3 regions of the Paraliobacillus zengyii genome follow, and region 1 is predicted to be linked to each of the others. Evidence: riboswitches for the same ligand, from Rfam matches in the RefSeq annotation. Region 1 holds a riboswitch; each other region holds the start of a gene.
The links. Region 1 has a riboswitch for thiamine pyrophosphate ahead of thiW (energy coupling factor transporter S component ThiW). Riboswitches for the same ligand answer to the same signal wherever they lie in the genome.

Region 1 (7,168 bases):
CACAACCAGCCATCAAAAGTACAGTTACAAGTGCTAAAAACATACCAGCAAAAATCTTCTTCATTTGTTTATATCCCCCTAATACTTTTTTAAGTTACTCTTTTATTATGCATCATTTTCACGAAGGATGCTAGTCCATTTACAAAATTTTAATAAAAAATTTACATTTTTTCTGTATATTTGTAAGGTTATATAACAACAACGTTCGTGTTTAGGTTTAAAAAAACCAGTTTAAGGAATTTTTTGTTCGTACTATAATCTTAATTCTTAAATAGGGAAGTATAAACAGGCATATACTATTAAATGCCATATTCGTGTTCACTATTTGTGCAAGTGTAATTTTTTGTATTAACTCTTATAATCGAACAAAGAATTAGTATTTTAAGTAAACATATGGCAAAATATTATAGGTGAATCTGTATGATTAAATATAATAGATGTTAAAATGGATTAAAAGAAGTATTTGTAGTTAGGAGTGAAAACCATGGATGAGCAAGAGAAAGATTGGCCTGAAGAAAAAGCAAGGGTTGATCACGTGGTGAAACGAGTTAAACAAAAGATGGATAAATTAAGTACACATGTAAAAACATTAAAAGATCGTGTAATAGATATCCGCAAGAATTTCTGGGACGATGTAACGGTAAATCTAGAAGAAATAGATGATGTAGTTGAAACACAGGCAAGCTTGAAACAACAAGCTGAATTTCTTTCTGAAAGAGAAAGGAGCCATGGGCAATTATCCAAAGAGCTTAACACATTAGATCGTTTAAAAGATTCTCCCTATTTTGGTCGAATTGATTTCGTTGAAAATGGAGAAAAGTCAAAGCCAGATTCTATCTATGTCGGTCTTGCTTCATTAATGGATGAAAAGGAAGAAGATTTTCTTATATATGATTGGCGTGCACCAATTTCTAGTCTATATTATGATTATCCACCAGGTGAGGCTTCTTACCATGCTGTTGATCAAGTCATAGATGGTGAAATTACCTTGAAACGACAATATATAATTAAACAAGGACAATTAAAAGGCATGTTTAATACAGGTTTAACAATTGGCGATCGTTTGTTGCAATCGGTATTAGGTACGAATGCAGATACAAAAATGAAAAGTATTGTTGCGACGATACAACAAGAACAAAATCAAATAATCAGAAATGAACGCAGTAAAATTCTTGTCGTTCAAGGAGTTGCTGGTAGTGGGAAAACTTCGGCTGCGCTTCAACGGGTTGCTTATTTGCTTTATCGTTACCGTGAACATTTAAAATCAGAAAATATTGTATTGTTTTCTCCGAATCCGTTATTCAATAGTTATATCGCTACGGTGTTACCTGAATTAGGAGAAGACAACATGAAACAAACGACATTTTATCGATATATTGATACACAATTAGGTAATCAATTTACAATTGAATCTCCCTTTGATCAAATGGAATACTATCTTCAAACGAACAATCACAGTATTGATCCTAGAATTACAGCAATGCGCTATAAAGCAAGCATAGAGTTTAAAGATCATATTGACAGTTTTATTGAAACACTTTCAAAAGAAGGTATGGTATTTAGAAATGTTCGTTTTCGTGGGGAATTAGTTATTTCAAGAAAGAAGATCCGCAACTATTTTTACGCATTTCCTTCTAATATAAGTATTTCTATTCGTCTAGAGAAGGTGATGAAGTGGTTACTTAAACAATTAGATGAATTAGAGATAAATGAACGAGAGAAAGATTGGGTGCTTGAAGAAATTGAGTTATTAGATAAAGCTGACTATCTAGATGTACACCAACAATTACAAGAAGAAGCGCCATTTTCAGAAGATACCTTTATGGATGCAACAAGAGAGGAAGCGTTACTAAGAAAAAAAGTAACTAAAGACAAAATTCATCCATTAAGGCAAAAGATAAAGCGTTTATACTTTATTGATGTTAAAAGTACGTACCAACAACTATTTGAAAATCCTGAACTTCAAGATAATAAAGAAGTAGTCCTCCCAGAAAACTGGCACGCTATTTGTGCAGTCACATATGAAAATTTACGTTCTAACTTTTTATCATGGGAAGATGCAACGCCATATTTATATTTTCAAAATAGGTTAAAAGGTTTTCAAGCAAATCGGTCTATTCAACATGTATTTATCGATGAAGCGCAAGACTATTCACCGTTTCAGTTTGCTTATTTAAGAGAGATATTCCCTATTAGCCGGATGACATTACTCGGTGATATTAATCAAGCGATTTATGTCCATGCATTAGAAGAGCATAACGTTTTAACAGACCCAACAGAAGAAAAACATGAGAAAATAACGCTAACAAGAAGTTATCGTTCAACGAAGCCAATTGTTGAATTTACGAAAGCTTGGATGCCTCAAGGAGACCAAATTGAAGCTTTTAATCGAGATGGTAAACTTCCTGTTTTAATGGAAGTTGATAATATAGCAATCGCTTCAGATAAGTTAAGTGAAGCTATTAATACGTATCAATCAAAAGGGCATCAAACGATTGCGATCATATGTAAAACCATGCAAGAAAGTGAAAGAGTATACCAGACATTAAAACAACATTTTGATGTGTTATTAATGGATCAAAGTACGCATACATTTCAAAAAGGTATATTAGTGATACCGGCCTATTTAGCAAAAGGCATAGAATTTGATGCTGTTATTATTTATAATGCTTCAAAAGCACGTTATCAGAACGAATTAGAAAGAAATCTCTTATATACAGCGTGTACAAGAGCGATGCATGAATTATTTGTGTTATCACTTGGTGAGGTTAGCGAATTTGTTCAACAAGTTCCGAAAGATCGCTTTATACATTATAAGATTCATTCAATTGAAAAAAACAAGTAGAAAAAAGGCATTCCGTTTGATATAGGGATGCCCCTTTTCTTAATAGGACGCTAATGAAAGCGTAGTTATATGATCAAATTTTTTCACATTACTACAAAATTGTGAGATAATGCATAAGATAGATAGTTATAAGGAGGAATACAGTATGCTTAAAAATTTACAAGCAACAACAACTCTACATAATGGTGTGAAAATGCCATGGCTAGGATTGGGCGTATTTCAAGTAGAAGATGGTGATGAGGTAATTCATTCTGTTACATCTGCCTTAGAACACGGGTATAAAAGTATTGACACTGCTGCTGCATATAAAAATGAAGAAGGAGTGGGGAAGGCGCTAGCAAAATCAGGCGTACCTCGTGAAGAATTATTTATTACTTCAAAGTTGTGGAATGGTGATCAAGGTTATGAATCTACATTAAATGCTTTTGAATCAAGTTTACAGAAACTAGGATTGGATTATTTAGATTTATATTTAATCCATTGGCCAGTCCCTGCAGAAGGTAAGTTCAAGGATTCATGGAGAGCAATGGAGAAATTATATAAACAAGGTAAAATTCGGGCTATCGGTGTTAGTAACTTTAAAGAACATCATTTAGATGAGTTAATTAAAGATGCTGAAGTAGTGCCAATGGTTAATCAAGTAGAATTTCACCCTCATTTAGATCAGAAATCATTACGTGATTATTGCAAGAAGCACAGTATTCAAATTGAAGCATGGTCTCCATTAAAACAAGGAGAACTATTAGATGACCCTACACTTAAGAAGATCGCTGATAAGTATGAAAAGACAACTGCACAAGTCATTATTCGTTGGGATCTTCAAAGTGAAGTAATTACAATTCCGAAATCAGTAAAAGAACACCGAATTGTTGCAAATGCAGATGTGTTTGATTTTGAATTATCACAAGCTGATATGAATACTATTAACGGTTTGAATAAAGATGAACGTGTGGGACCAGATCCAGATACGTTTAACAAAGTATAAAAAAAGTGGCGCTCTACAAAGCGCCATTTTTTTGTATCTTTTAAACACAATTTTCATAGAGTGAAACAGGCATTTAAGTCATAGTAAACTTGAGAAGTCTCGAAATCCAAAGTTGTAGTCGACGTTGTGCCTCTTTCGTAAGCATCATTGTTTCATCTGATGAATTTGAAGGAAAATGCGACGTGACATATCGCTCTGGAAATACACTTCGCTATCCGTGCCTGTGGAAAGGGAGCACGTTTCGCTTGAGAAGCGGGTCAGTAAATTCTGATACGTCAAAGTTTATCGTTGTTTTTTGTTGAAAGTTAAATCAAAGAAATGTTCGAAAGGAGTGGTTACGATGGATTATATTAGTTATGTTCGATCAATGGTAGGAAATCAGCCAATTATTATGGTGGTTTGTGGTGCAATTATCTTTGATGATCAAAAGCGTGTTTTGCTCCATTTACGTGCTGATAATCAAACATGGGGGTTCCCTGGTGGTTATATGGAATTAGGTGAATCAGTAAAGGAAACTGCAAGAAGAGAGGTTTTTGAAGAGACGGGTTTAAAGATAGGGGCACTTGAGTTATTTTCTGTTTACTCTGGAGAAGGTAATCAAAAAACATTAGCTAATGGTGACCAAGTTTCGCTTGTACAGCATTGGTTTACTTGCGAAGACTTCACAGGAGAATTGATCAAACAAAACGAAGAAACATTAGACACGGCATTTTTCTCATTAGATAATTTACCTGAGAATATGTTTCTAAGTCAAATGAAGGTAATTCGTGATTTACAATCAACTGCAACCAAACCAATAGTTAGAGATTAGTGTTAAAGGGTTTCTGCTGGCTAAGGAAACCCTTTAACACTATTTAGTGAAAACTAAGATTGCACATTATTTGGTACGAGTGTGTGTCCTTTTAATCTGGATAAAACAAATACCCCAAGTATTGCTCCTGTACAACTACTAACGATAAAACCTGGTACAAATGCTAATGCTCCCGCAGATTGTCCTAATAAAATGTTAGCAATAGGAACAGATAGTAATGATCCAATTATGCCAGTACCAATCATTTCACCAGTAGCTGCAAACACTTTTTTGTTAGTCCAATGATAGAAATAACCAGCCAATAACGCTCCAATCATTCCACCTGGAAAGGCTAATAACGTATCTAAACCTAATAAATTTCGTATTAAACCAATCACAAAAGCAATAATGACAGCCGGAATGGGTCCTAGTGTGACTGCTGCCATAACATTGACGGCATGTTGCACGGGATAAGCTTTGGCAATTCCAGTAGGGAAGCCAAATAGTTGTGCCCCCAAGGTTCCAATTGCTACAAACAGTGCCATCGTGGTTAATAATTTTGTTCTATTCATACTGTTTTCCTCCTTTTAAAAAAAATATATATTGCAAAACAAAAAGCCAGCTCCTCAAAAAAGGACCTGACAGTATCATCGAATGTAATCGATTCGGCTACTTCCCTCCGCTAGTACGAACTAGATCAGGTCCAAAAGGGTTAAAAAGCTTGATTACTTTTCTCTCAGCCTATCCAGATAGGCACCCCTAGTAGTGAATTATGAAGTTATTAGTTAAAGAATAGCATAAGTGAAATGTATTATAAAGGTAAATAAGTAAAAATAATTAAAATCGTTTATCTTGAATTCGAGATAAATAGTGTATATAATCGTAATATATTCAAATAGTAACCTATCGATAATTTTAGAAAGATGATGTTAAGGAGTGAAATAGATGGAATTAAAAGGGATTCACCATGTTTCCGCAATTACAGCAATTGCTAAAAGAAATTATGATTTTTATACCAATGTACTAGGAATGAGACTTGTTAAAAAGTCTGTTAATCAAGATGACACAAGTATGTATCATTTGTTTTATGCAGATGAGGTTGGACACCCAGGAACAGACTTAACTTTTTTTGAAATTATACGTGCTGGGCACACGTATGAGGGTAATAATAGTATTTCGCTAACGTCCTTACGCGTTCCTACTGATAGAGCGTTAGTTTATTGGGAAGAGCGTTTCAAAGAAAAAGCCGTGGCATTTCAGCCGATTGTTGAGCAATTTGGACGTAAAGTATTATTTTTCCAAGACCATGAAGGACAAAGGTTAGTCTTGGTTTCTGATGAAGGTAATAAAGGAGTCGCACCTGGCGTCCCTTGGGATAAAAGTCCCGTACCAAAAGAATTTGGAATTACTGGTTTGGGGCCAGTTAAATTAACTGTACCTGAGCTAGGGCCTACTACACGTGTGTTAACTGAAATACTGAACTTTCGATATAAAGGGAGTTATCAAGCCTATGTCGACGGTCAACCTGATATAGAGGTCTATGAAACAGGTGAAGGTGGAACAGGTGCAGAAGTCCATATTGAGACGCGCACTGATTTATCACGTGAAAGACCTGGTCGAGGTAGTGTGCATCATGTTGCCTTTCGTGTTGAGGACGAGAAAGAACTTGCCGCCTGGCACAAAGTTATTCAGGAAGCACGTATGCCGAATTCTGGATTGGTAGATCGCTATTATTTCCAATCGCTCTATTTTAGAGAACCAAATGGTATTCTTTATGAATTAGCCACAGATGGACCAGGCTTTGAAACAGATGAGGACATAGAGCATTTAGGTGAGCGTGTTGCATTGCCACCATTCTTGGAAGAAAAAAGAGAGTCAATTGAAGCGCGTTTAAAACCTTTAGATACAATTAATTAGTTAAAGAAGGAAAGGGATGACGATTAAAAACGTTATCCTTTTCCTTTTTAATTAGGAGAGATTAAGGTCAAAATGCTATACTAGCCTAAGAGAAATTATACGAAACAAATTTCAGGGGGAAAATAAATGAACAAACATGCCGAGCCAAAAGCAATTTTCTTAGACATGGATGGAACTATATTAGACCATCATAATAAAGTTAGTCAAAATACAAAAGTAGTCATTGATAAATTACGAGCAAAAGGAATTCCGGTTTTTATTGCAACAGGTCGTTCACGTGAAGAAATCTTCCCGATCGTTCCAGAAGGATTTACAGTTGATGGAATCATTAGCTCAAATGGGATGACAGTATACTTAGGTGATGAGAAAATTAAAGAGCATACGTTATCTTTTGAATTAGTAACAGAAATAATTGAAAAAGCACGCGAGAATCATGTGTATTATGAATTATTTCCTGCAGTTGGAGAGCGGTTGGTATTAAAAGAGGACAAATCGATTTTGGATAAAGAAATGGAAGATCCTCAACCAGAAAGTGTTGGTATTAACGAGTGGCTATCAAGAAAAGAGTCAATGGATGGTCAGATTAAATGGGTTGATTCTATCGATGAACAAGCTTTCTCCAAATTTTATT
Region 2 (7,168 bases), 420 kb from region 1:
TGTTTCACGTCATCATCTGGTATGATCACCCCTTTTTCTAAATCAACGAGTAACCTTTTTCCTGGTTGGAGTCTATCTTTATATGCAACATCCTCTGGCAAAATATCTAATGCACCAACTTCTGATCCTAAGACAATCATGCCATCCTTTGTAATATAATATCTAGCAGGACGTAATCCATTACGATCAAGACTAGCCCCGATCTTTCTCCCGTCCGTGTAAATAATTGCGGCCGGACCATCCCACGGTTCCATAAGTGTACTATGATACTCATAAAAGGCTCTTTCGTTTTCCTTCATTTCAAGATCATTTACCCACGGCTCTGGTATCATCATCATTGCGGTGTGTGCTAATGACCTTCCAGATTGATGCAAGAATTCAAAACAGTTATCAAACATCGTAGAATCACTGCCATCCATATCAATAACAGGTAGAATTTTTTCAAGTTCTTCTTGATTAAAAGCATTAGATCTGCAAAGTGACTCCCGCGCGCTCATCCAATTAACGTTACCTCTGATTGTATTAAACTCGCCATTATGTGCAATAAATCGATTTGGCTGCGCTCTTTCCCAACTTGGAAAGGTATTTGTACTAAACCGAGAATGGACAATAGCAAGTGCAGATTTAAAGTCTCGATTATTTAAATCAATGTAAAAGGAATCTAATTGTTCTGGGATTAACATTCCTTTGTAAACAATTGTAGACGTCGATAAACTACAGATAAATGTATTTTCTGTATCTTCTTTATTAGCAAGACCTTTTAATTTATTCTCCGCTTGTTTTCGAATAACATATAACTTTCTTTCAAAAGCTTCTCGACTTTTTAATTCAGTTGAAGGCGCAATAAAAACTTGCCGAATAAATGGTTTTACTTTTTTAGCAGAATCCCCAACATATGCGTCATTAACTGGGACCGTACGCCATCCAAGAAACTGTTGACCTTCTTCGGCAATAATCTGCTGGAGCTTAAGCTCACTTGTTCTTCTTATATCAGGTTCTTGTGGAAGAAAGACCATACCAACTGCATATTTCCCTTCGGCTGGTAACTCGATATCTAAATCCTCACATTTATCACGAAAAAAAGCATCTGGAATTTGTGTGAGAATGCCGGCACCGTCACCGGTACTGATATCTGCTGATTGTCCCCCGCGGTGTTCTAGATTACAAAGTATCGTAACTGCATGTTGAACAATATCATGCGTTTTCCTACCGTCTATGTTGGCAATCATTCCAATACCACATGCATCGTGTTCATTTTCTGGGTGATATAATCCTTGAGGAGTAGGATAACCGTACTGTTTCATGACAACATCCCTTCTTAATAACAAATGTAATTTAATCTTGAGTATTCATAGTTTTTGCATTTTTTGCATAATCATGCATGATAATAAATTCATCTTTAATTCGAGCCATCAATTGCCTTCTATTTTGATGTGTAAAACAACATATTTTGTAAAGCCTATGTACTGATTAGCATTTGGAGGGAATTGAAATGAACAATGAATCATCTACACAGATTAATGTATTTAAAGTGGCGGCAACTTACATTGGAACCGTTGTCGGGGCTGGTTTTGCTTCCGGGCAAGAAGTCCTCCAGTTTTTTAGTGCATATGGAATAAATGGCCTATTTGGACTTACCTTTGCAACGCTCTTGTTTTTCTTTTTCGGCTATACGATTTTAGTAATTGGTAAAGCATTAAATGTTAGCTCTTATGTAGAGGTAGTGCGATTTACTAACGGAAAAATTATTGGTACGATCATCGATATTATTATTACAGTCTTTCTATTCGGTGCTTTAGCAGCCATGATAGCTGGAGCCGGTGCAATCTTTGATCAACAATTTCAGTTAGCCTCCTTATGGGGGACGATCTTAATGGCAATTATTTCACTACTAACTGTTATAACTGGAATGAAAGGTGTTATTAATGCCATCAGTTATGTTGTTCCAGTATTATTAGTTTCTGTTCTTTTTATCGCTATCTATAGTATCTCAATAAATCCAATTACAGCTGCAGATTTACAAGTATCGAAGTCCATTGAAGGCGCTGCACCAAATTGGTTCATTTCTGCTCTTAATTACGCTTCTTATAATCTTGTGATTGCCGTTGCAGTATTAGCACCAATGGGGGCGAAAGCTAAAAATAAAAAAACCCTACTATGGGGGGCTTTATTAGGTGGATTAGGTTTAGGGATAGGGATCATTGCTATTTTTTTCAGTATTTTAACGAATTTAGATAGTGTTTCAAATGTGGAAGTGCCCATGATTCTTATAGCTTCTAAAATTGCTCCATTTATTCAACTAATTTTTGCTATTGTATTATTTGCTGAAGTATATACCACTGCGGTCGGAAATTTATATGGATTTGTTTCAAGAATGAACTTTATCGCTGCACGCTTTCGAATTTGGGTGATTGCAGGCACAACACTAGCAGCTTTTTTATTCAGTCAAATTGGCTTTTCTGCTATGGTTAAATACTTATATCCTACTGTTGGTTATGGAGGTTTTCTATTTTTTGCGGGGTTAATTTATGTATGGATATTTAAAAGAGAACAATTAAAAGAATAAATACTTTAAAAAACTTCTACTTTTTTTGGTTTACTATTTCAAGTTTCTTCATAGAATTGGTTATGGACAACTTAGCTTATCCATCTTAAATTTCTGTAGGAGGAACAAAAAGTGGACTTTTTCCCATTACTATTCTCAATAACACCTGTTGCGACGATTGCATTATTAAAAATTATTGCAATTGACATTGTTCTTTCCGGTGATAATGCTGTTGTGATTGCAATGGCCACCAAGTCTTTACCAAAAAGACATCAAAATAGAGCAATACTTTTAGGCACGATTGGCGCTGTTCTGCTCCGAATATTTTTTGCAGTTATTATCATTTATTTAATGCAAATTCCTTTTGTAAATGTAATTGGTGGTTTATTACTTCTTTGGATAGCGTATAATTTACTTGTTGAAAAAGAAGAGGAAGCTACCATTACCTCACATACTGGTTTATTAAAAGCTGTTTCGACAATCATTGTTGCAGATGCGGTAATGAGTCTGGATAATGTTGTTGCTATTACAGGTGCGGCGCATGGGGATATTCGTATGATTATCATTGGGGTGATGGTTAGCATTCCTATTATGATATTCGGATCGAAACTAATCGTAAAAGTATTAGAAAAATATCGTTGGATAGCTTATATTGGTGCTGGTATTCTTGCGTGGACAGCCGGGGAAATGATTTTGACGGATCAAAAATTAATAGACTTACTTGATCTCTCTAATGGCTTATTTAACTATTTAATTGTTGGCTTCCTAACGCTAACTATTTTACTGCTTGGTTATATTAAAAGCGCAGCAGACAGCTATTAGTTTTAACTCCCCATTTATAAAACGGGGAGTTAAAACTAGTTTATTTTCGCTCAATTAATCTCGGAGTAGTTCCGATCAAAAGCACCAATAAGATCGCGCATAAAACAAAGGCACCCAACATGGTAATCCCGTTTGTAATCAATGAAAACAACACCACGTTCATATCATCAGGCGCGTATTCTCCCCAAAAAATAAATCCAGCAACAAAGTGCCAAAAGTAACGTGCAACAGAACCAACAAGTGTCGCGGTAATAACCCAAAATAACACTTTTTTCTTTTTCCCCATCTTCAGGTTCGATTGAATGACTTTATAAAATAGACCTGCAAAACCAATAAAAGCAAAGGCAATAAAATATTCAATAAATGCCTGAAGTGGAGTTAGAATATAGGCATCACCCAAGATAACTTGTAAAATACCCCAGATAAAGCCAGAAATTAAACTAACCCTAATCCCCCATCGAAACGCTAAAATTAAAATTGGAACCATAGCAAAAGAAATTGAAATCGATGGAGAAAGCCGAATCGACGGAAGTAAATCAAAAACAAACGCCAATGATGCAAAAAAGGACGCCTCAATCAACATAATTAAACTTAATTTTTTCATAAAAAAAACTCCCCTTTTTTAAACAAAAAACCTCAAGGGAGAACAGATATGTAAACGCAAATCTACATATCACGATCCACATTCCTGCGCTAGCATTAACTAACAGGTTCGAAGGGTTAGAACAACGTGTTCACTCTCAGCATTTTAGCTCCCCTTGTGGTTTTGCTTATTTGATTTTCGGGTTCATCATATCATAAGATAATGAATTTGTCATACAAAATTTAGGATGTTTTTTTAAAAAGGCCATAAATCTATTAACTTTTATAAATTTCAAGTACAACCAGTTGCGTTCGCTAATAGCAACTGTCAAAATAGAGTACATATGAATAAAATAAAAGGAAATCGCAGGTGACCTAAATGATTGAGATAAAGACATCTACATTAAGCGACGGGGAATTCAATCGAGGCGTATTCGCTACACGCGACATAAAAAAAGGAGAAACAGTACATATTGCACCTGTTATTCCTTATCCAAACAAGGAGCACGAACACATAGAACAAACAGTACTGGATGATTACGTATTTGAATATGGTAAAAATCATACCGCGGTTGTTTTAGGATATGGCATGTTGTTTAATCATTCCTATACTCCAAATACCGATTACGATATAAACTTTCCAGATCATACCTTTGTATTTTTTGCTCACACAGATATAAAAGCTGGTGAAGAATTGCTAATTAACTATAATGGTGATGTTAATAACAATGACCCCTTATGGTTCAACATGAATTTTGATGAATTGAATAAATGATTAAAAAATTGAAAGCTCAATCCGCATTATACGTGGATTGGGCTTTTTCAATCTTATATTTCTTTAATATCAAAGGATTCAACACGATTAGTGTTTGAATTATAAATTACCGTGCCTTGGATTTTAACTCTTTCTTGAGGTGATTGTAAAATATAGTGATAGATTTCCTTTGTTTGATTTGGTGCTGGATTTGTTTTCTTAACAAAATTATATTCTGTTATATTATAATTCGGATAAGCTACCTCAGTAACTTCCAATAAATATTTTCCCCATTCTGCTTCCTCTACTTCTGGTGAAGATTCAAATTCAATATTTATTACGCCAACCGCTGGATCTGCACCTAATGCTTCAAATGCCTTTCGGTGTAGGTTAATTTTATCAGCTGGGAATCCAGGTACTTTATCAACAATTGTCACAATAACTTCTCTTAAAGTTTGGGAGAAAAGCTCACGTATCTTTAACGTTTGCCCACATTGATAAGGCGAATTCACACCTACAGCTGCTGTCATATATTCATTATGAGACCAAGGCATACCACATTGCGTAACACGTCCTCCTTCTGTCCATGTTGCTTGGCCTCTTGTGAATGGTTGCCGCCCCCAGTAATTTAATTGTTGTGGATATGGATGTAAATATGGAGACTCTCTATAAAACTGATTTAACGATTGATATTGATTATAATATGGATACATCATTTACCTCCTAGTTTTAGACTAGGATAGTTTATGTTTTATACAGGCGTATTTGTGATTAATTCAGAGACATTCAGTATATTCTCGTAATCAAAAAAAAGCCCCATCCACCTTTCATCTGGATAGGACCTAAAGATATTAATGAGATTGATTACTTGTTTCCAGCCATTCTCCTACAAATTCTTCTTCATCATAGTCAAAGAAATTCTTCATAATGTCTTCGCGATCATCAAGAAAAAGTTGATTAGAAATTTCTTCTACTAGATTAGGTATACCAAAACGCATCCCTGAAAGTGCGGAAGCTGAGATCCCACAACTTATTAATGCGGAATAATTAAAAGCAAATAATCCATGTAAACGTTTCTTCCCTTTTTCATCTCGGCTTATAAAGGCAAAGCCAGGGCTTAGGTATGGATGCGCGTCTAACACAGGATTTGCGACTTCATCTGGTGCATCATAAAAATCGCCCCAGCGGGCAATATGGTTTTCTACAAGTTTCAACTCTGGTCGTAAAGCTGGATCGGTTAAAAGACCGGTACTTATAATAAGAAAATCAAAATAGTATTCACCCTGAGGCGTTTTAACTAATGCACCTTCATCCTTCTGCTCTACACTTAACCACGGTGCACCTAAGTGTAGATTAAAACCTGGCCAGGATGTTGCACGACTAAATGTATCATTTGTTGGTGGTTGATTATGCTTAAAGAAATGAGAGATAGCAGCATATTTATCTGCATCAGACAAGGCTGGGAAACGTTCAATTAATCCAGAAGCCTCCATTTGTCGAATTGGATTTATACGTGGCATCTTTTTTCGACGGACAAATACATGTGCTTGATCAACACCTTCTGTTAATGCAAAATTAGCATTATCAAAAGCAGATGCTCCACCACCTAAGACAGCAACCTTCTTGCCTCTTAGTTTTTTAAAATCAATTGGTTTCGATGTGTGTGCATAAAGATGACTCGGCAAATTATCTGAAATCATTGGCGGAACATACCACTGGCCACCACCTTGAATCCCAGTAGCTAGAACTACTTTACGTGCAAGTATTGTATCTGAGGGTGCTCCACTACCTTCAATATGTAGTCGATGTAAGCCTTCTTCTACTGGCTCTATAAGATTTAACTTCACTTTATTTATAACAGGTAAATTCAAAACTGTACGATACCAACGAAGATAATTCATCCAATCACCGCGCGGAATCTTATCAATTGCTTCCCATTCTTCTGGTCCAAATTGTGCTTCCCACCAAGAACGGAATGTTAAAGATGGAATACCCAAATCAATTGAAGTTAACTGTTTAGGGGTACGCAACGTAACCATTCGAGCATACGTTTCCCAAGGTCCTTCCAATCCATCAGGGTTTTCATCAATGACTAAAATATTCGATACTCTCTCACGAAGAATTCCAAAAGCTGCGGCTAAACCACTTTGGCCACCTCCAACAATTATCGCATCATAGACATGACCTTCTTTATGGTCAAGTGGGCGTACCCAGTCAGAACCACCAAACGCAAGATAGGAAAGGTCGGTTTTCACTCGTTTGTTTAATTCTTCTAAACTCATGATTTTCATTCCTCTCTTCGGTTTCTATATCTAAAAACTCACTTTTAACGTGAAGAAGATTAACATTATTTGTGATTATAATACTATTTTAACATTTCTGATAACTTTATCGTATGTATACTATATCTAAATTTCCTTTTGTAAATTGTTTAAAGTTACTAGCTCCATTTTCTCATTAAATAA
Region 3 (7,168 bases), 1.4 Mb from region 1:
CTGTTGTAAAACCATCTTCAGTTACATAACCATCCTCACTCCAGATGTTAAGATCAGCTGCTTTTGCTTTAGTTTCGGCTTCCTTTAGTTGGTCGGAATGTGTGTAAGGCGGATCATATTCATAGGCGTAACGTGCGAATCCCTCTTCCAACAACATTTCATTAAAAAGTTCACCGTCTATCCATATATATGCTAACAGTCGGTCATACTTATCTCGCTTTGGACCATCATATTCGAGCTGAATTTGAGTGCCTTCTGTCAATTTTTCTTTAGCAAACTGACTCGCTTGTTCTCCGTAGGGTTGGACTGGCAGGTTAGGATGTTTTGTCTCAGGTGTATCAACTAGTAAAAGTCGAACACTTTCCTCTTCACCATCCAAGATAATATGGACCGTATCGCCGTCGACAACACGATCCACAGTTGCGGAAGGAAGATCCGAATCTGTTTGTGTTTCCCTGTTTAGATCAGTTTGAAGACCACAGCCAGTTAATAAGGTTAATATGATTAGTAATAAGCCTAGTTTTTTCTGTAATAAAGTTGCCATTATTCTATGATGTCCTCCTTGTTTTTAGCAACATTCATTTTAGCATAGATAAAAAAAGAAGGCTTCCGATTTTTCGGAAACCTTCACGTATTATTTTTCTTCGGGAATGCCACATGAATCATCAGTACAAAATTCTGTTTTAGAAGTTGAAAGATCCGTAAATTTTGGCTTTGGATTTTCTTCTTCCCAAACTGTATTTAAGGCATCTTTAAATGTTTCTACTGGTTGAGCACCAGAAATTGCATATTTATCGTTAATTACAAAAAACGGTACACCAGTCACACCGTATTGTTGTGCCAATGATTCGTCAGCTCGTACGTCATTAGCAAAAGCTGTTTCATCTTGAAGAACTTCTATTGCTTTTGTTTTCTCTAGCCCAGCATCTTCTGCAATCTTAACTAATGCATCTGTTTCACTTAGATTAACAGAATCGGTAAAATAACCATACAATAGTTTCTCTGTCAAGATTGCTTCTTTACCAATACTTTTGGCATATTTTGCTAAGCGATGCGCGTTAAACGTATTAGTCGGTTTCATTGTTTCGAAATGGAATGTCAAACCAACACTTTCAGCTTGCTGACCAAGTCCAGCGTTTGTCTCTTTCGCTTGTTCGATTGGCATCCCATACTTATCAGCAATTGCTTCATGAATGCTCTTACCTGCATATACTGCTGCATTTGGATCTAATTCAAAGCTTTTAAATTCTATTTCAACACTATCTTTTTGCGGGAATTGTTCGAGCGCTTGTTCTAGGCGACGTTTCCCAATATAGCAAAACGGACAAACAAAATCAGACCATACATCTATTTTCATTAGAACACCTCAGTTATTTAATTAATCTTTGCATGTTTATTGTGCCATAATAAGTAGAAAAGATGAAATCATTTGCTTATGTATAGACTGAATAGTAAAGAAAAATGACTAATGATGATGAAATAGTACTTGAATATTAGTCGAATCTATGGCAAAGTTGGTAGTGTAATTAATTAAATAGCACGTTTCAATGTAGGGGGACCAGTTTGGCTGGTTGAGATCGTATCCGTTATAGATACTGACCCTTGGAACCTGATCTGGCTGAGACCAGCGTAGGGAACATATATGAACACGAATAGAAGTGACTATATATGCGCCCAGGCTAATGCCTAAGCGTATTTTTTTTCGTGAAAAAGGATATGTTCCTCCACAAATAAAAGGGGGATTTTAAGATGAAGAAAGTATTATTTTTATTGGTTACACTTGGATTTATTATTACAGGGTGTGCAAATGACGAACAAGCTAGTCAAGAATTGGAGAAAGTAACGATGGTGCTAGACTGGACACCAAATACAAATCATACCGGGCTTTATGTTGCGCAAGCTGAAGGTTTTTTTGAAGAAGAAGGCTTAGATGTAGAAATTACATTGCCAAGTGAATCTGGTGCAGATCAAGTTGTAGCAGCGGAAAAAGCTGATTTTGGAATTAGTGCACAGGAAACAATTACAGAGGCTCGGACACAAGATATACCGATTGTATCTATTGCAGCAGTTATTCAGCATAATACTTCAGGATTTGCTTCTCCAGTAGATAAAGAAATTACATCACCTGCAGATTATGCCGGTAAAACGTATGGTGGTTGGGGAGCACCAGTTGAGGCAGCAGTAATTGACTCACTAATGAAACAAGAAGACGCTAGTGTGGAAGATGTGAACATAATCAATATGGGAAATACTGATTTCTTCACGGCGGTAGAACGTGATATTGATTTTGCTTGGATATATTATGGGTGGACAGGTGTTGAGGCTGAGCTTCGTGGTGTTGATCTAAACATGCAGTATCTAACTGATTACTCAGAGAAATTAGATTACTACACACCAGTCATTACAACGAATGAAATGATGATCGATGAGAATCCAGAAACAGTTGAAAAGTTCTTAGCGGCTGTAGCAAAAGGGTATAATTATGCAATAGATAATCCAGAAGAAGCGGCAGATATTTTAATTGAAGCTGTACCTGATTTAGACCCAGAACTTGTGAAGGCTAGTCAAGCATGGTTATCACCAAAATATCAGGATGACGCAGCTAAATGGGGTGTCCAAGATGTTGAAGTGTGGGAAAATTACGCAGATTGGATGTACGAAAATGATTTATTAGAGACAGAACTTAATGCGAATGATGCATTTACGAATGAATTTTTACCTGAAGATTAAAAGGGAGGCTCTCGAAAAATTGCTAATGCACTTGTAAGTATTCAAATTATCCCAAAAACAAAAAATGGCGAAGATGTCATTCCATATGTTGACGCAGCAATCGCAGTAATCGAAGCATCTGGTGTGAGGTACCAAGTTAATCCACTCGAAACGACAATGGAAGGTGAATTAACGGAGCTATTTCAAATTATAGAAAAAATGAATGAAGAAATGGTCGCTCTTGGTTGTCCGAGTATTATTTCCCAAGTGAAAGTCTATTATAAGCCTGAAGGGGCATCAATGGATGTGTTAACAGAGAAATATCGTTAAGAAAAAAGGGAGGGATGGCGGTGTCAGTTTTGACGTCGCCTTTCTAATATGAAAAAATTTACAACAAAAACGATCAGTCCAATTATCGTCATTGCTGTTCTTATCGTATTATGGGAAACGATTAGTCACCTTTTTGATATCCCAGCATGGCTATTACCGGCACCAACTGTAATTGTTCAAGAAGGAATCGCGGGTTGGAGTGGCTATCAGCATCACCTTATCTCTACAACGAAATTATCAGTAATTGGATTTGCCATTGGCGTATCAGTGGGACTTATGGTGGCGATTAGTTTGCATATATTACCAACGTTTAAAAAAGCATTTTATCCGTTATTGATTTTATCACAAAACATTCCGATTATCGTACTTGCACCACTGCTCGTTATTTGGTTTGGATTTGGGGTAATGCCTAAACTTATTGTCATTACACTCGTTTGTTTCTTTCCAATCGCGGTTTCGACATTAGATGGTTTTCGCCAAACAAGTCACGAATTGTTGCATTACATGCAGATGGCCGGTGCATCCAAACGGCAGATCTTCACGAAACTAGAATTACCACATGCGCTACCATCAGTTTTTTCGGGCTTAAAAATCGCTGCAACCTATAGTGTAATGGGCGCAGTTATTTCCGAATGGCTTGGAGCAAATCAGGGAATTGGCGTCTATATGACATTAGCTCAGTCCTCTTTTCGAACGGATCGTGTTTTTGTTGCTATTTTCTTTATTATGCTCTTATGCATGCTCTTCTTTGGAATTATTGTTGGCTTAGAAAAGATATTTATTAAAGGACGTGTGAAGGAGGAAAACAATTGAGCGAACTTGTCGTTAAACAAATCGGAAAGTCATTTGTAGATCAAGAAGTGCTAGCTGATCTATCTTTTTCAGTCAAAGATGGTGAATTCGTTTCTTTACTAGGTCCGTCTGGAAGTGGAAAAAGCACACTATTTCATTTGATAGGTGGCATGTACACACCTGACACTGGTGACTTTTACCTTGATGGAAATAAGATTACTGGTAAACGCGGAGCAATCAGTTATACACCACAAAGTCCGTCGCTATTTCCATGGCGAACGATTTTAGAAAATGTTGTTTTAGGTGCAGAGATTCAAGGTAAACCTGATTATCAAAAAGCACGATCTATGTTAGCTAAAGCTGGACTGTCTGGTTATGAAGATACATATCCATATGCGTTATCAGGAGGGATGCGTCAACGCGTTGCTTTCGTTCGTGCATTGTTAAGTCCACAAGATTTCATTTGTTTAGACGAGCCGTTTTCCGCTTTAGATGAATTCACCCGATTGGAAATGCAGAAATGGCTATTAAAAATTTGGGAAGAGAATCGTCAATCAATTCTTTTTGTTACCCATAACATTGAAGAAGCACTTTACTTATCTGATCGGATTATTGTTTTATCAAGCAAACCAGCTACAATAAAAAAGGAGTTCAACATACCATTTGAACGTCCGCGTGATCCGAATCTTTTTTTGACGGAAGAATTTTTGCAATGGAAAAAATCTATTTATCAAGAGTTGCAGGGGGCAATCTAATGTTTCCGATTATTGATGCACATATTCATTTGGATTTATATGCAAGATCTGAACGTCTGAAAATACTAGCTGAGTTGGAACAAGTGAAAGTAGAGGCACTGATCTGTGTTTCCAATGATGTTCATTCGGCAGAAAAAGTAATGAAGCTAGCCAGAAGAGATGCTCGAGTTAAGCCGGCAATAGGTTTTCATCCAGAACAATTCTTACCAACCTCAACTGAGTTGGAAATGATACTGTCTCAAATAGAACAGTATCAACATGAGATAGTTGCTATCGGCGAAGTAGGTTTGCCTTTTTATAAACGGCAGAAAGAACCTAATTTGGATTACGAACCTTATGTCGAATTACTAGAACAATTTATTAAACAGGCTGCACGTCTGGACAAGCCAATTGTTTTGCATGCTGTCTATGACGATGCTCCAATTGTTTGTGATCTGTTAGAAAAACACAATCTAAAAGATGTGCATTTTCATTGGTTTAAAGGGGATCAGCATACAATTGATCGAATGATTGACAATGGCTATTTTATTTCGATTACACCAGATTGTCTCTATGAAGAAGAAATACAAACACTTGTTACAAGCTATCCCCTCAATCAAATGATGGTTGAAACAGATGGACCATGGCCGTTCGAAGGTCCCGTTTCAAAAGAGAAAACCCATCCGAAAATGATTCATCAATCAATCGCAAAAATTGCCGAACTGAAGCAATTACCAATCAGCGAAGTCTATCAGCAGTTATACAACAACACAAAAACGTTTTACCGCTTAGAAAACTAGTATTTACTAGTTTTTTTATTTTGATTTTTCGCAAACAGTGTTGCTATTCACTATTCAGACTTGAGAGAAACTGCGACGTAGTGAAACTTCTTTATCCGCTACGTCAGCAAATGGTTTCGCTTTCCGTGGGCACAACCTTAGCTATCTATAGAAGCAAAGAACGCTTCTATAGAGGATCTTCGGTTTGTGCTGTTCCCACAGGAGACTCAACCATTTGCTTCCTTCGCTGGAATCTAATTATAAACGATATCAATATGGACAGAAAAGATGGATTAAACTAGATGAAAATAATAATTTACGTGTTAATTTCCAGGAAACAAAACGTGATTAAAATTAGTTCATTTATATGTAAAGATTTATACTCTCTGTTAGTGATGGGAAGGTGGATATTAGCGTATCAAGTGAAATTGACGACACTCCTGCAGGAACAGCGCGGGCTGAAGATCCACTCGGAAACGTACTTTGTTTTCGAGTTAGCTGAAGCCGTACCTGCGGAAAGGGAGTCAATTTCACTTGAGTAGCGGGTCAGGTAATTCTGTTACGTCGCAGTTGATGGTAATTCGGACTTAATTTATGTTGTGTTGGAATTTGTGGAAATATAGTTTTTAATTTAAACTTTTAAAAAACAATTTTAAATGCATCCATTTTCTTCCTAATAGTATAGCTTAGAGGGTCAGGCGTATGCTATACTTACTATGCAATGCAGAATTATATCTTGTGAGAATAAGATATATAGACTTTTTCTATAGATAGTTAAATAGATTAGAAAGATATGTTAGGGAGGAAAAAGTCTTATGAAAGAAACGGCGATAGTTTATTGTGAAAGTAATTTCGGTTCAAAGGATGGAAAGACAGCCAATGGACTGGTAAGAAGCTCAAGAAAGTTTGAGATTGTGGGTGTTATTGATAGTACGAAGACTGGAATGGATACAGGTGAAATACTTGTTGAAGAAAAAAATGGCATTCCAATATTTGAGAACTTAACAGATGCAATCGAAAAATTAGATAAAGTACCGAATCAATTTATATATGGAATTGCTCCTTCTGAAGGATTTTTAAAGGAAGATGAAAGAGGTATCGTTTTACGAGCAATGGAAAAAGGGATTAATATTATCAATCCACTACATGAATTTTTCACAGATGATAAGGAATTCACCACTGTGGCGAAGCAATATGGTATTTCCATTCTTGACGTTAGAAAACCTGCAGCAAAAAAAGATTTACACTTATTTTCAGGTCGAATCTTAAATATTAACACACCTGTCGTTGCAGTACTGGGTACTGATAGTGCAAATGGAAAGCGAACTACTTCTGTACTACTTGAAGATGCCTTGCATGCAAAAGGATTAAATGTTGCGTTTATTGCAACCGGACAAACTGGTATCATACAAGGTGCAAAGTATGGTGTTGCTATTGATGCTATTCCATCACAGTTTATGACTGGTGAAATTGAACATCAAATCATGCGTGCTTATGATAATGACAAACCAGATATCATAATCGTTGAAGGCCAGGGCTCGTTAAGCCACCCTGCATATATCAGTTCAGGTGGAATTATTAGAGGATCCAGACCTGGAGCAATTATTGTTCAGCACGCACCTAAACGAGAACGCACAGGCGACTTCAGTTATGAGAAAATGCCTACGATAGAAAGCGAAATTAATCTGATCGAGACATTCTCTAAGTCAAAGGTAATCGCAATAACGATAAATCATGAAAATATGACGGATGAAGAACTAAATACGACAATTTCAGAGTATGAATTAAATCATAAACTACCAACAACAGATACACTTAAGTTTG

Region 2: linked by a shared signal. The riboswitch ahead of thiT (energy-coupled thiamine transporter ThiT) and the one ahead of thiW (energy coupling factor transporter S component ThiW) in region 1 are both predicted to bind thiamine pyrophosphate.
Region 3: linked by a shared signal. The riboswitch ahead of DM447_RS05230 (ABC transporter substrate-binding protein) and the one ahead of thiW (energy coupling factor transporter S component ThiW) in region 1 are both predicted to bind thiamine pyrophosphate.

What each region holds. Positions count from the first base shown of each region.
Region 1 is NZ_CP029797.1:3,395,871-3,403,038, reverse strand. It holds gene DM447_RS16730 (phosphate/phosphite/phosphonate ABC transporter substrate-binding protein) at 1-64, opposite strand, end outside; gene helD (RNA polymerase recycling motor HelD) at 485-2,845, shown strand; gene DM447_RS16720 (aldo/keto reductase) at 2,991-3,830, shown strand; gene DM447_RS16715 (NUDIX hydrolase) at 4,171-4,641, shown strand; gene thiW (energy coupling factor transporter S component ThiW) at 4,695-5,192, opposite strand; TPP riboswitch at 5,278-5,391, opposite strand; gene DM447_RS16705 (ring-cleaving dioxygenase) at 5,566-6,537, shown strand; gene DM447_RS16700 (HAD family hydrolase) at 6,664-7,168, shown strand, end outside.
Region 2 is NZ_CP029797.1:2,971,864-2,979,031, forward strand. It holds gene gltB (glutamate synthase large subunit) at 1-1,304, opposite strand, end outside; gene DM447_RS14965 (YkvI family membrane protein) at 1,493-2,566, shown strand; gene DM447_RS14970 (TerC family protein) at 2,678-3,367, shown strand; gene thiT (energy-coupled thiamine transporter ThiT) at 3,408-3,971, opposite strand; TPP riboswitch at 4,036-4,136, opposite strand; gene DM447_RS14980 (SET domain-containing protein) at 4,329-4,724, shown strand; gene DM447_RS14985 (DUF3889 domain-containing protein) at 4,778-5,416, opposite strand; gene DM447_RS14990 (flavin-containing monooxygenase) at 5,555-6,985, opposite strand.
Region 3 is NZ_CP029797.1:1,049,550-1,056,717, forward strand. It holds gene DM447_RS05220 (thermonuclease family protein) at 1-544, opposite strand, end outside; gene DM447_RS05225 (DsbA family oxidoreductase) at 635-1,357, opposite strand; TPP riboswitch at 1,542-1,653, shown strand; gene DM447_RS05230 (ABC transporter substrate-binding protein) at 1,750-2,730, shown strand; gene DM447_RS05235 (thiamine-binding protein) at 2,749-3,039, shown strand; gene DM447_RS05240 (ABC transporter permease) at 3,088-3,852, shown strand; gene DM447_RS05245 (ABC transporter ATP-binding protein) at 3,849-4,586, shown strand; gene DM447_RS05250 (TatD family hydrolase) at 4,586-5,365, shown strand; gene DM447_RS05260 (N-acetyltransferase DgcN family protein) at 6,160-7,168, shown strand, end outside.